2 regions of the Blautia sp. MSJ-36 genome follow, and region 1 is predicted to be linked to the other one. Evidence: riboswitches for the same ligand, from Rfam matches in the RefSeq annotation. Region 1 holds a riboswitch; the other holds the start of a gene.
The links. A riboswitch is a leader RNA that binds a small molecule or an ion and turns the genes downstream of it on or off. The one in region 1 is predicted to bind FMN.

Region 1 (7,293 bases):
GAAAACTTTATCCATATGATCGAATGGCTGCTTTATGGCACTGTTGATTTTGATTTTATTTCAGAATCTCTGCTTCCGGATCTGAATCAGGGACAGGAAGAGGAAAAACTTCTGAAGGTGGGAGTAATGAAATATGATACAGTTCTGGTACCGAACTGCCTGACACTTCGAAGCTCTACTTTGGAGATCCTTGAGAAATTTAAGGAAAGAGGCGGCCGGGTGATCTTTGCAGGACAGCTTCCGAAATATGCAGATGCCTATCCGTCAGACAGAGAGGTGCGAAGCTGGCAGAGAAGTGTGAGACTGTGGCATTCAGTAAGTACCGTCTGCTGGAGGCAGTAAAGGATGCAAGAGATATAGAGGTTCTGGAGGCCGACGGAAAACCTTCCACGAATCTGATTTATCAGATGAGGGAAGAAGGCAAAAACAGATGGCTGTTCCTCTGCCATGTAAACCGCACGGAAAAAGTTTCCGATGCCTGCATTATTATCAACGAGCTGCAGGAACGTAAGAAAAGTCAGGATCTTCCAAGGGAGGAAAAACTCCGCATCCGTATCTGTGGAACATGGAATGTGACCGTATATGATGCAATGACCGGTGAAATTTATCCGGTGAAAGCAGAGTACCATAAAGGGGACACCATTCTGAAGCAAAGCATGTTTGACCATGACAGCCTGCTTCTGTGGCTGGAATCTGCAGATGAAAAAACAGAGTCCGAAAAAACGGACAGCACAGAGAAAACAGTAATCCATGAACTTCCGATCTCAGATCAGGTGGAGATTGTCCGCAGTGAACCGAATGTAAGTATTCTGGATCTGGCTGAATATGCTTTTGACGGCGGGGAGTGGCAGTCGGAGGAAGAGATTCTCCGCATTGACAATCAGTTCCGTGAGAAGCTGGGATATCCACTTCGTATGGAGGCGTTTGCACAGCCATGGACCAATGACAGGGTGGAAGGATTCGAACATACTTTGTCCCTGCGCTTCCATATTCATACAGAAGCTCTGATGGAAGGAACTTTCCTTGCCATGGAAAATGATGAGAAAACAAAAATATTCCTGGATGGGAAAACTGTGGAAAACCGCGCGGAAGGATGGTATGTAGATCACTGTATCCGCAAAGTTCCGCTTCCGCAGATGGAAGCAGGAGAACATGAGCTGGTTGTGGAGATTCCTTATAATTCCAAAGTGAATATTGAAGCAATGTTCCTGCTGGGAGAGTTTTCCGTGAAAGCTGTGGGAAGAGACCAGGTGCTGGATGCAGTGAGCCACAAGGCAGCCTTCAGTGACCTTACCGTTCAGGGTTATCCGTTCTATGGTGGAAATGTGACATATAAAATTCCATTTATCAGCAAAGGCGGAGAAGTAAATGTACGGGCAAATCTGTTCCGCGCACCGGTTATGAAGGCTTCTGTGGATGGAAAAGAAGCGGGGTATATTGCATTTTCTCCTTATGAGTTATCTCTTGGTGAACTGCCGGCAGGAGAGCATCTCCTGGAGCTGACTGTATTTGGAAACCGGGTGAATACATTTGGAACCTTACACAACTGTGATCAGAAAGAAGACTGGTATGGACCAAATGCATGGAGGACAACCGGCGACCTCTGGTCCTATGAGTATCAGATAAAACCGTCAGGCCTTCTGAAAGCGCCGGTTCTTGCAGAGAAAAATTAAGGCTTGTAATTATAAAAAGAGCGCGTTATAATAAATCAATAAAAAGAAAATTTCTTCGGGGCAGGGTGTGATTCCCTACCGGCGGTATAGTCCGCGACCCGCTTCGGCGGCTGATCTGGTGAAATTCCGGAACCGACAGTAAAGTCTGGATGAGAGAAGAACGCGCAGTATTTGAAGAACGTGCTCAGCGCCCCGGGAAGAAGCTCCCGGGGCTTTTTATGTGAAGACATTTTTTTCGCATAAAGATTTCTTGTAGAAATTTTCTTTGAATATTTCTGAAGAAGGAGAGAGAGTTATGAGTGAACAGATATTACAGAGAGGAAATGCCGTGGAAAGAAGCAGAACAAGAACTATCGCGCAGGTAGCTATGCTTGGTGCTGTGGCAGGAGTATTAATGAATCTTGAGTTTCCGATCCCGTTTCTTGCACCGTCTTTTTATCAGCTTGATTTTTCCGAGGTACCGGTTATGGTAGGAACCTTCGCTATGGGACCTGTAGCAGGTATCCTGATCGAGCTTGTGAAGATTCTCGTACATCTTGTGACTAAGGGAACCATGACTGCCGGTGTTGGTGATGTTGCCAATTTCCTGTTTGGATGTGCCTATGTGGTACCGGCCGGCCTGATCTACCGTTTCCGTCATAAAAAGAGCAGAGTACATGCAGTTGCAGGTATGGCAGCGGGAACAGTTCTGACAGCGATCCTTGCATGCTTTGTCAATGCCTTTGTGCTGCTTCCGGCTTACGGTAAGGCTTTTGGAATGCCGATCGAGACCTTTATCCAGATGGGAAGCGCAGTACACAGCTCCGTAAACGGACTGCTTACCTTTGCACTGCTGATCATTGCTCCGTTTAATATCTTTAAATATGCACTGACATCTCTGATCGTATTTGTGATTTATAAGAAGATCCGTGTTGTACTGAAGGGCGACTGATCATAAGCAGCTGCCGGAGGATGATGGAAAGATCAGAAAATGGTGGTTTCAGATAAATATCTGAGAATATGAGAAATGCCATGTAATATATTGCCGATGGGCAGTAAGATTACATGGCATTTTTTATGTCAGGCGTTTTGTTCGGCAGCTTTCATGACTCCAAGCTCATGTCTGGCAAAAACAACGGCCAGCACAAATGCGGCAGTATCTGCAATTGGTCCTGCGTACATGACGCCATCGATTCCGAAGAAGACCGGGAAGATGACGATCAGCGGCAGCAGGAAGAGTACTTGCCTTGTGAGGGACATGATCACACCAAGCCTGGCTTTTCCAATGGAGGTAAAAAAGCCGGCGGACATAGGCTGGATTCCGTTGGCAAAGGTCATCAGCATGAAGATGCGGAGATATTTTTCTGCAAAATGAAAGTACAGGTCGCTGCCGTTTCCGAAGATACCTACGATCTGATGTGGGAAGAGCTGGAAGCAGATAAAAAATATGGTTGCGATCACAGTACATAAGGTTATGGAATAGCGGTATGTCTGGCGTACACGGCTGTATTTTTCGGCGCCGTAGTTAAATCCCCAGATGGGCTGGGAGCCTTGGGAGATTCCGATGCAGATGGCCATAAATACCTGATTGACTTTGGAAATGATTCCTGCACAGGCGATCGGAATATCACTTCCGTAGGCTGAGAGTGCTCCGTAATGGCGAAGTGTATTGTTCATGACGATCTGCACTGCAGCAATGGCAACCTGATTGATACAGGATGCCATTCCCAGAGAAAAAATAGCAGACAGATTGCGTGCCTCAGGGATCAGCATGGAGCGGTCCAGGTACATTTTCCGGAGTCTGGAAAAATAAAAAATGATCAGAAGTCCGGATACGACCTGACCGATCACGGTTGCCCAGGCTGCACCTTTGATGCCCCAGCCGAATCCAAAGATGAAAAGCGGGTCCAGGATGGTGTTGATGGCGGCTCCGGCCAGGATACAGGCCATGGAATAGGTGGGGCTCCTGTCTGCACGGATCAGGTGATTACCGCCTGTGCTTAAAACGTAAAAGGGCAGTCCAATGGCGGTGATCCCCATATAATCAATGGCATAGGGCATGACGTCCGGTGTTCCGCCGAAAAAATGAAGTAGTGGCTTCAGGAACAGAAGGACGATGACAGAGAGTATCGTACCGGAGATTATCAGCGAGGAGAGTCCGGTTCCTGCGATGGAACTGGCTTTTTTTTCGTTTCCTGCGCCCATTTCCAGGTTGTAATTGGAGGCACTGCCGATTCCCAGGAGCAGTGCAGCAGCGGTGGAGATAATGGTTACGGGAAATGCGATGTTTGTGGCTGCATTTCCAAGCATTCCGACGCCCTGGCCGATAAAGATCTGGTCAACGATATTGTACAGAGCGCTGACCAGCATGCTGATGATGGCTGGAATGGCGAATCTGGCGATCAGGCTGCCTACAGGGGCGGTTCCCAGAGGGTTTTCGGCCTGGGCAGAGGTGGTCTGGTTTTTCAATGTTTTTTCCTTCTTTCTTGTCTGCAGTAGCTGTTTGGTAATGTGATAAATAAATTTTAAATTTTATAGCAGGGTATTTATTATAGCACTATTGTGAAGTGAGTGTAAGTATAAAAAATTGACCTTTGGTTTTGGATAGGATAAAATGTTTTTAGAAAAAATTTTCGGGAAGGAGCTTTTCAGATGGGTAAGATCAACAGTGTGAAAAAACTTACAGATAATAAGTTCGTGAATCTTTATGGGGTGGATGCAACCAGTGTACATGATACGCCGGTTTCTTATTTTGTGGCCTCCAGGGCGAAGAGTGTGGAGGATATGAAGCTTTCTACGGGGGAGAATCATCCGGATGGGGTGATCATTTACAGTGTTTATGGAGAGAAGAGGGATAAGGTTGTGCTGATCCGTCAGTATCGGTATACGATCGGCGGGTATATTTATGAGTTTCCGGCGGGGCTTGTGGAGCCTGGGGAGGATTTTCACGAAGGTGCTGTGAGGGAGATGTTTGAGGAGACAGGGCTGAAGCTGGAGCCGATTAAGGTGGCGGAGGCGTTTGAGAAGCCTTATTTTACGACGATCGGAATGACGGATGAGTCCTGTGCTACGGTTTACGGGTATGCCAGTGGGGAGGTTAGTAAGGCTGCTCAGGAGGACAGTGAGGAGATCGAGGTCATTATCGCTGACAGAGATGAAGTACGAAGGATCCTCAAAGAAGAGAGAGTCGCTATTATGTGTGCATATATGCTGATGCACTTTTTGAAAGATGAAGAGCCATTTGACTTTCTGAAAGAAATCTGAGAAAAAATTCAGGGGAATCTGCGGTTGGCAGATTCCCCTTTGTAGTTAAGAGATCAGAGCTCTGTGAGTTTGCCCAGGTCTTTGTTGTATTTGCAGTATTTGCCATTTTCGGAGATAAATGGCTGGTAGGTGTCGGTGCGATTGTCTTTGATGTAGACGATTCCGGTGGCGATCATTTCTACCAGGGAGAAACGTTTGCTTAAGCTGGAGATCCAGCGGTAGGTTTTTTCGTTGCCGGAGTCTGCCATGAGGAGGTTGTAGCCGCCTGGACAGGCTTCCAGGGTGAAGTAAACTTTCTGGGACCGGATGGAGGTGTTGAAGACCTGGCCGGTGATGTAGGTGGAGAAGTTGGCTTCTACGAATTTATGGAAGGTGTAGAGGTCGTAGGTTACTCCACTGACTTCATCTTTGATCTTGTCGCCGCGCTCGATGCGGGCTTTCAGGAGTTTCAGGACTTCGATGGTCCAGTTGATGAAGGAGATACTGCTGTAGTTCATGCTTTCCTGAAGCTGGTCGATCAGCTGTTTTGACAGGATGTTGGATTTTGATGCTTCATTAAAAAGTTCTTCGTTCATAAGGTTCCCTCCAGTGTTGGATTTTTATATGGTTTTCGCTCTTTTTTTGTATCTTTTATTATAAGTCTGAATTGTATATAAAGCAATAAAAAATGCGTGAAATACAAAGATAATTATTGAAAAATGATATATAATTAACGAGCGTGTTTTGGAAATATCAGTGCTTTTGGTGGCTGAGTTAAATGTGGACTGTAAATATCGAGTTAATTTGGATAACTATAAATAATTATAAGGAAGAGTTTTACTAAATATCCCCATTTTATTGATGAAATTTTGTTGTATATCTCCCTTGACATAAAGGCTTCCTCCGGGTGTATCATAATGCTGTGTTAAAGGAGGTAGACTATTATGTTTGAGTCATTACAGGAGAAGACTGAAGAGAAGGCAATGGTACAGTTCCTTGAACGCTTTACAGATTATCCATTTCTGGTAAAGTTCAAGAATTCCGAGTATCACATCGGAGAGGGTGAACCTACATTTACGGTGAATTTTAAGAAAGCGATTCCTCTGGCGGATCTGATGAAGAGCACATCCCTTGCACTGGGTGAGGCGTATATGCGTGGGGATCTGGATATCGAGGGGAATCTTTATGAGGCACTGGATCATTTTCTGGGACAGATGGGGAAATTTTCGACCAATGAGTCTGCGCTGAAGAAGATCATGTTCAGTTCAACATCCAAGAAAAACCAGGAAAAGGAAGTAACCAGCCATTATGATATTGGAAATGATTTTTATAAACTATGGCTGGACGAGACGATGAGTTATTCCTGTGGATACTTCATCCATGAAGATGATACTCTGTATCAGGCACAGGTAAATAAAGTTGATTATATTCTTAAGAAATTACATCTCAAAGAAGGCATGAGCCTTCTGGATATTGGCTGCGGCTGGGGATTTCTGCTGATCGAAGCGGCCAAGAAATATAAGATCCACGGTACCGGTATCACGTTAAGCCATGAGCAGTATGCGGAATTTCAGAGACGGATCAAAGAGCAGGGACTGGAAGATTATCTTACCGTAGAGCTGATGGATTACCGTGATCTTCCGAAGAAAGAGTATCAGTTTGACCGTGTTGTCAGCGTCGGTATGCTGGAGCATGTTGGCCGTGACAATTATCAGCTGTTTCTTGACTGCGTGGAGAAAGTCCTGAAACCAGGTGGACTGTTCCTGCTTCACTTTATCAGTGCCCTGAAAGAGCATCCGGGTGATCCGTGGGTCAAGAAATATATTTTCCCGGGCGGAACCGTTCCGAGTTTACGTGAAATTCTGAATCATATGGCAGAGGACAATTTCCATACCCTGGATATCGAAAATCTCCGCCTGCATTACAATAAGACACTGCTCCACTGGGAAAAGAATTTCCGGGATAACATCGAAAAAGAGAAGACCATGTTTGATGAAAAATTCCTACGTATGTGGGATCTCTACCTGTCCGCGTGTGCGGCAACGTTCCATAACGGAATTATCGATCTTCATCAGATCCTTATGACCAAGGGCGTGAACAATGATCTGCCGATGACACGGTGGTATTGATAAAAGTCTTTACAAACCCGCCGGAAAGGAATATCATACTTTTATAAAACTATTTATAAAAGTCAACAAGAGGTTTCGTATGGCAGGAAAAGCAGAGAAAAAAAGCAATACAAGATCAAGGATCATCAGTTATGTGATGAATAATGAGAATACATCCAAGGTGGAAATTTCCAAGAATCTGAACATAAGTATGCCTACCGTGCTTTCCAATGTAAATGAACTGATGGAAAGTGGGGTGCTTGTGGAAACAGGGGAATATGCATCCACCG
Region 2 (7,293 bases), on a different contig from region 1:
CAGGAAGAACGGGGATCTTCTCGATCCATGCGGATAAAACAGGATACACTTTTTTAAACCAGATCACAGCTGCAAATCCCCAGAAAAAGCAGTACAGAAGATTGATCCTGCCGCCCAGATTAAACGGAAGCTCACTGTAGTCCCAGAATACTTTTCCAAAAAAGATCTCTGTAAACACACTGCAGAGATATTCGTAACCTCCTCCCAGCAGTGTTCCCATCAAAAACAGAAAGCTGTCACTTCGATCCTTATATTTATACAAAAGCAATGTTACAAGAGCCAGCGCCAGTCCCCACACAATACTGAATGGTCCCCAGACAAGGCTGCTCCGGCTCATCCAGTACCCCATAGTGATCCGGCAGAAAATGGTCTCTACAATATCTCCCAGAAAAGCTCCGCTGATAAACAGAAGTATGAGTTTATAAAAGCCGCACCCTTCTGCAAAAACACCTTCCTCCGCAGATTTCTCTGCTTTCCGAACCTTCTTTACTTTCGGATAAGCTTTCCGAATCCTTTTCTCGATCCACTGCGTGATCAGGAAGCTCAAATGATCGCTGACTTTATCCAGCTGTTCATTGGCTGCTGCCCACTGTTCCAGATTGGGACCTTTTTTTATCAGAAGCAAAAATGACGCTGTGATATCTATCGCCATTACTGCCATCAACACCAGCAGCAGAATATGCATCAAAAGTGTCGGCAGAAAAGAAAGCAGTTTCCATGTCAGGGCATTCCCCCATGTCACGCTCACAAATCCGAGAATACCCCATAAAAAAGATGCCGGAAAACAGATATATCCATCCAGGTTCCATTTTACATCAGAATAATCCCACCATCTCTCCTTAAAAGCCTTCTCGATCAGATGCCCGCCGATCCATTCGATCACTGTCGCATAAACCATAGAAAACAAAAACAGCCAAAATCCTGTCAACTCCTGTAAGCCCACCGAGATCAGCACTGCTGTAATACCATACATCACACAAAACGGACCGTTTACCAGACCTCTGTTTGAAAACTTTCGCTGCCGCAGTGTGGCTGTCACTGTCTCCAGAATCCATCCCAAGAATGAATATAAAAAAAACAGCCACAGCAATTCATACCCTGAAAAAACTCTCATTTGTACTTTCTCCTATTGTCATTCTCTGTTGTAACATTTTTATCAGAGTATATCATAAAGCAATATACTTTCTCAACAATACCCAGGCGTTTTCTTTTATTTTTACAGAAGTACTTATTTTTATCTTTTTTCCTTCAGATTTTTATATTGCAAAAATCATATCACCAGCTGCAGTATATCCTCTATATGTTCTGCAAGATGATCTGCCCCGTTCAGCTCCCCTCTCTCACCATATCCATACAGGCATCCTATAAATGGGCTTTTGCAGGCTCTGGCACATTCCAGATCCTGCCTCCTGTCTCCGACCACCAGATAAGGACCTGTATATTCCCGAATGATTTCCTGCACAATCTCTGTCTTTGGACGGAATCCATACGATTCGCAGTCATAAAAATGATCGAACCATCGTTCCATCCCAAATTCCTTCCAGTGCGCCTCACGATAGGAAGCTTTACAGTTGCTTAAGATCACAAGATGATATCCCCGGTTCTTCAAGGCTGTAAGCATCTCCTCTGCTCCCGGATACCACACTGCCTTATGCTTCCTGATCTGTCTGACCATCAGTTCTCCTACCATCCTGCTCGCCTGCTCTTTATAACTCTGATCCAGCTCCGGCAAAAATGTATTCCACATCTCCTTACTGTTAAATCCCAGCCAGCCGGCAATTTCCGCCGAGCCTATCTCCCGTTCTTCTGCAGCCTTCTGTTCTGTCAGCCACTGATAGGTTTCACGAAATGCCGGTTCATAGATTCCAAGGGTATGATGGATCGTTCCATCATAATCAAATATGATCGTTTTTGTCATCATTTATTTCCCTATCTATTAGAGCTGCTTCATCAGATTGACCATCTCGATCGCAGATAATGCACAGTCATAGCCTTTATTTCCCGCTTTGCTTCCTGCACGCGCAATAGCCTGCTCGATATTCTCAGTCGTGATCACTCCGAATAAGACCGGGATCCCTGTTGCAAGTCCGACCTGTGCGATCCCCTTGGCAGATTCATTGCACACCAGATCATAATGTGAAGTATCTCCACGGATGACAGCTCCCACGCAGATAACTGCATCATATTTTCCTGACTGTGCCATTTTCTGTGCTGTAAGCGGGATCTCAAATGCTCCCGGCACCCATGCTGCAGTAATATTCTCTTCTTCTACTCCATGTCTTACCAGTCCGTCGACTGCCCCTCCCAATAATTTATTCACAATGATCTCATTGAATCTCGCTGCCACGATACCAACCTTCATTCCCTCCGGTGCTACTACTTTTCCTTCTACTAAATTGATCTGTCTCATTTTTTCTTCCTCCTGCTATTTGCTGTTTTTTATAAATTTATTTCTTTAAAAATATGACCCATCTTTTCCTGTTTCGTCTTCATATATTTCCGGTCATATTTTTGTACCGGAATCTCCAGAGGTACTCTCTCATTGATCTTCAGCCCGAATTCACCAAGCCCATAGACTTTATCCGGGTTATTGGTCAGTAATCTTAATGATTTCACACCAAGGTCTGACAGTATCTGTGCCCCGACCCAGTACTCTCTGAGATCCGGTGCAAACCCTAACTTCACATTAGCCTCCACGGTATCGTATCCCTGTTCCTGAAGCGCATAAGCTTTGATCTTGTTGATCAGTCCGATTCCTCTGCCTTCCTGTCTCATATACAGAATGATCCCTCTGCCTTCCGCCTCTACCTGGCGCATCGCTGTCTGCAGCTGCAGGCCGCAGTCACATCTGAGCGATCCGAATGCATCTCCTGTCAGACACTCCGAATGTACACGGCAAAGCACATCCTCACCATCTCCTATATCACCTTTTACCAGTGCCAGATGATGTTCTCCTGTAATGTCATTGATATAGCCATACATTTTAAAATCACCGTACTGCGTTGGGAGGTTTGCAGCTGCTTCCTCCTTTACATGCTTTTCATGTATTCTTATATAATCCTGCAGATCACGGATCGTAATAAATGTAAGGTTATGCTCTTTTGCCATTTCCCATAGCTGTGATGTACGCATCATAGTGCCATCTTCTTTCATAACTTCACAGCACACGCCGCATTCCTTCAGTCCGGCAAGTCTCATAAGATCTGTTGTTGCCTCCGTATGGCCATTCCGTACCAGAACCCCGCCTTTTCTGGAAATAAGCGGAAATACATGTCCCGGTCTTCTGAAATCCTCCGGTTTTGACTGATCATCCACACACTTCATAATGGTATAGGAGCGTTCTGCCGCAGAGATACCGGTGGTTGTATCTACGTGATCCACTGCCACGGTAAATGCTGTACTGTGATTGTCCGTATTCTCAGCAACCATCGGAGGAAAGTTCAATCTCGCCGCAAGTTCCGCACTCATCGGTGTACAGATAAGACCCTTTGCATAGGTCGCCATGAAATTAATATTTTCCCGGGTTGCAAACTCTGCCGCACATATCAGATCTCCCTCATTTTCTCTGTCCGGATCATCTGTGACCAGAACTATTTTTCCTTTCTTAAGATCCCTGAGTGCCTCTTCAATTGTGTTGTACTGATAATTTTGTGACATACTGTATATCCTCCTGTTCTAAAACCCGAATTCTTCAAGAAACTCCATCGTAATTCCGGATTCTTTTTTCTCTTCTTCATTTTTTCTGATGCCAAGCAGTTTTTCTACGTATTTTCCGATCACATCATTTTCCAGATTAACCAGATCCCCCGGCACCTTTTCCAAAAGGGTGGTTTCTTCTCCTGTATGTGGAATGACCGACACCTGAAAACCAGCTTCATCAATCCTTGCAACCGTCAGGCTGATCCCATCAATACAAACGGATCCTTTTTCCACGATCAGATGCAAAATCTGTGGCGATGTCTCAATCGATACCCAGATGGCATTTTCTTCCCGGAGCATGGAACGTATCACGCCAGTCCCATCAATATGGCCGCTTACTATGTGTCCTCCGAACCTGCCGTCTGCAGCCATTGCACGTTCCAGGTTTACCTGGCTTCCGGCCTTGCAGCTTCCAAGACTGCTTCTTCTGATAGTCTCTGCCATCACATCGGCGGTAAATCCGTCCGGCTGGATCGACGTAACTGTCAGACACACACCATTCACGGCAATACTGTCACCGATCCTTGTTCCTTCCAGGACCTTCCGGGCTTTCACTGCCAGGATCCCTGATTCTCCTGTCAGCTGTATATAACGGACTTTTCCTTTCTCTTCTACGATTCCTGTAAACATGATTCCTCCTGTTTTTTCTCACACACCTGACATCTTATCCGGATGTCCTCACCAATCTGGCAGATATCTGTATATTTCAGTTCCACTGCTTCAGACGGGAATTCAACTCCGATACCTTCTACCGGTGTCTTCCCGGCCACACCGCCAAACAGCTTTGGTGCCACAAAAGCCTGTACTTCCTTTACAATTCCGGCTCGCAGGGCACTGTCATTTAACGTACCGCCTCCTTCCAGGAGAATACTGTCAATGCCTTTGCTTCCAAGATCTGTCATCAGCTTCTTAAGGTCTATCTGATTCTTTTCATCTGGACAGTAAATGGTCTCAACTCCCATGGTATGTAATATTTTTATTTTTTCTTCTGTATTTTTCTGATCTGCATAAGCCACGATCGTCCGGTACTTTTCCGCACTTTTTACGATCTGACTGTCCGGCGGGATCCTGAGCTTACTGTCGCACACAATCCTGACAGGACTTTTCCATCCTTCTACCCGGACGTTTAACATCGGATCATCTGCAAGCACAGTTCCAATGCCTGCCATAATTCCCATGTACTGATGCCGCATATGCTGTACTTCTTTTCGTGCCGCTTCTCCGGTGATCCATTTTGATGCTCCTGTCTTCGTTGCGATCTTCCCATCCAGTGTCATGGCATACTTCATCACTACATAAGGAGTCTTCATAGTAATATAATGAAAAAACACCGGATTCAGCTGATCACATTCTTCTCTCATAAAATCTTCAACTACTGTTACACCGGCTTCCCTTAACATCTGTACACCTTTTCCCGCCACTTTCGGATTCGGATCCCGGGAACCGATCACCACTTTTCTTATCTTCTGTTCAATGATCGCTTCCGTACATGGAGGTGTTTTTCCATGATGACAGCAAGGCTCAAGCGTAACATAAATCACTGCACCTTCTGCTGATTCTGTAAGAGAAGCAATAGCATTACGTTCTGCATGAAGTTCTCCATACTTTTTATGATAGCCTTCCCCGATGATCCTTCCGTCTTTTACGATCACTGCCCCTACCATCGGATTGGGATTCGTCCAACCTTCTCCTTTTTTAGCCAGCTGGATCGCTCGAAGCATATATTCCTGATCCGTCATTTTTATTCCTTCTTTCTTATTCCTGTTCTTTGCCTGGTAGGCCGAGGCTTTTAGCCCTGTGCAATCGGATTCACAGACAAGTGAGTGGTATATTTATTTCGAAAACGATGTACCAGATACAAAAAAATCCTGCAGAAATATCTGCAGGGTGGAATTGATCTGTTACATATGATCGATAAATGAATGTCTGCTTATTTTCTACATAAAAAGCTCTGAAATGGATCACCATCTCAGAGCTCTGATACTACATTCATTCATACAAAAATCAACTGTACTATCATCTTCTTCCATCCAGACTGTACTGTCGGCCCCGGAATTTCACCGGATCATACCTTTCGGCTCGCGGGCTTTACCGCCGGTAGGGAATCTCACCCTGCCCTGAAGATATCTTTTTGTTTATTTTAATACTTTATCTGTTATTTGTAAAGCGGAATTTTTATTTTACTCATTCCATGCGGAATATTATCAGTGAACGGTAACGAAACTAATCACTAATCCGCATACTATACTCATCTTTTTTTGTATATAACCAATTCTGGATTTTCACCATCCTTCTCATATGTACATACCAGAATAAAATCCATACTTGCCAAAATACCGAAGCACCTGTCTCCTCCAAATTCAGACTCCAGTTGATTCCCCAGATAGGTTTTCTGATCATCAAGGAATTTCACTTTTTGTCCATTAGGCAGAGTATATTCCAGATTCACATATTTCCCCACAAGTGCATTTAGCTTGTCTACCCTTGGAAGTCCATCTATATGTAAATCATTTATTTCATTTATCAATTGCTTTTTAAACTCTTCAAACTGCCCATTGTCACTAAGTTCATCATACCTTTTCCAGTAATCTAACTTTGGAAGCATTTCTTTCAGATAAGTGCGTGCCTGTTCTTCGGTAAAGCTTTCATTTACCATATTCTTTACACAAACATCAATCAATTCATCCATATCATTATATGTGTATGTTCCATCTGCATAGCACCATTTACAATACTCCTCATTTAATGCGCCATCCTTATCACGTCCCAATATGGAATCATCATCAATTGGCATCCCGCAGCACTGACAGATCAGCTTTCTCGGTTCTCCCAGAAGCGTATTGATCGAGACATCAAATTCTTTCGATAAGAGCTTAAGTGTATCAGTATTCGGAACGGTATCTCCATTTTCCCAACGTGATACTGCCTGCCTTGTTACCATGATTTTATCTGCCAGCTCGTCTTGTGACATTCCTCTTTCCGTTCTAAGTTTTAAGATTACATTTTTTGTTTCCATAGCCGTCACCTCCATTATCCTATTATAAAGATAGATCCATGTTCTGAAAAGCAACTTCCTGTTACTATAGTCTATCCATATTTTATAATGTAGTATATGAAGTGGATAATATAAGAAAAACCCTTGAAAATACTGGATTTTCAAGGGTTTTATGGATCTTATTAAAGATATACAGATAACAGATTATTTACCCATCTGTTTTGCAACTTCCTCAGCGAAGTTCTCTTCTTTTTTCTCAAGACCATCGCCTGTCTCGTAGCGAACGAAGCCTTTAATCTGGATCTTAGCGCCGTTCTCTTTTGCTACCTGCTCTACGTATTTAGCAACGGACTGTTTTCCGTCCTCTGCTTTTACGTATGTCTGGTCAAGAAGGCAGATCTCTTTGAGCTCTTTCTTGATACGTCCTGTGATCATTCCCTCGATAACCTTAGCCGGTTTCTGGGACTCCTTCGGATCGTTCTGGATCTGAGCCATAAGGATCTCTTTCTCATGCTCGATGTACTCAGCGCTTACTTCTTTGTCGCTTGTGTACTGCGGTTTCAGAGCTGCGATCTGCATAGCTACGTTTCTAGCCATCT

Region 2: another riboswitch for FMN. It lies ahead of ribD (bifunctional diaminohydroxyphosphoribosylaminopyrimidine deaminase/5-amino-6-(5-phosphoribosylamino)uracil reductase RibD); the one in region 1 lies ahead of KQI39_RS04075 (ECF transporter S component).

Annotation. Positions count from the first base shown of each region.
Region 1 covers NZ_JAHLPQ010000003.1:171,560-178,852, forward strand. The annotation lists gene KQI39_RS17275 (glycosyl hydrolase) at 1-342, shown strand, start outside; gene KQI39_RS17280 (hypothetical protein) at 306-1,673, shown strand; FMN riboswitch at 1,721-1,838, shown strand; gene KQI39_RS04075 (ECF transporter S component) at 1,969-2,604, shown strand; gene KQI39_RS04080 (MATE family efflux transporter) at 2,733-4,121, opposite strand; gene KQI39_RS04085 (NUDIX hydrolase) at 4,305-4,916, shown strand; gene KQI39_RS04090 (hypothetical protein) at 4,970-5,491, opposite strand; gene KQI39_RS04095 (SAM-dependent methyltransferase) at 5,840-7,024, shown strand; gene KQI39_RS04100 (ROK family transcriptional regulator) at 7,104-7,293, shown strand, end outside.
Region 2 covers NZ_JAHLPQ010000001.1:64,050-71,342, reverse strand. The annotation lists gene KQI39_RS00345 (putative ABC transporter permease) at 1-1,114, opposite strand, end outside; gene KQI39_RS00340 (HAD family hydrolase) at 1,271-1,921, opposite strand; gene ribH (6,7-dimethyl-8-ribityllumazine synthase) at 1,937-2,410, opposite strand; gene KQI39_RS00330 (bifunctional 3,4-dihydroxy-2-butanone-4-phosphate synthase/GTP cyclohydrolase II) at 2,440-3,657, opposite strand; gene ribE (riboflavin synthase) at 3,676-4,329, opposite strand; gene ribD (bifunctional diaminohydroxyphosphoribosylaminopyrimidine deaminase/5-amino-6-(5-phosphoribosylamino)uracil reductase RibD) at 4,311-5,438, opposite strand; FMN riboswitch at 5,714-5,828, opposite strand; gene KQI39_RS00315 (zinc ribbon domain-containing protein) at 5,948-6,715, opposite strand; gene tsf (translation elongation factor Ts) at 6,899-7,293, opposite strand, start outside.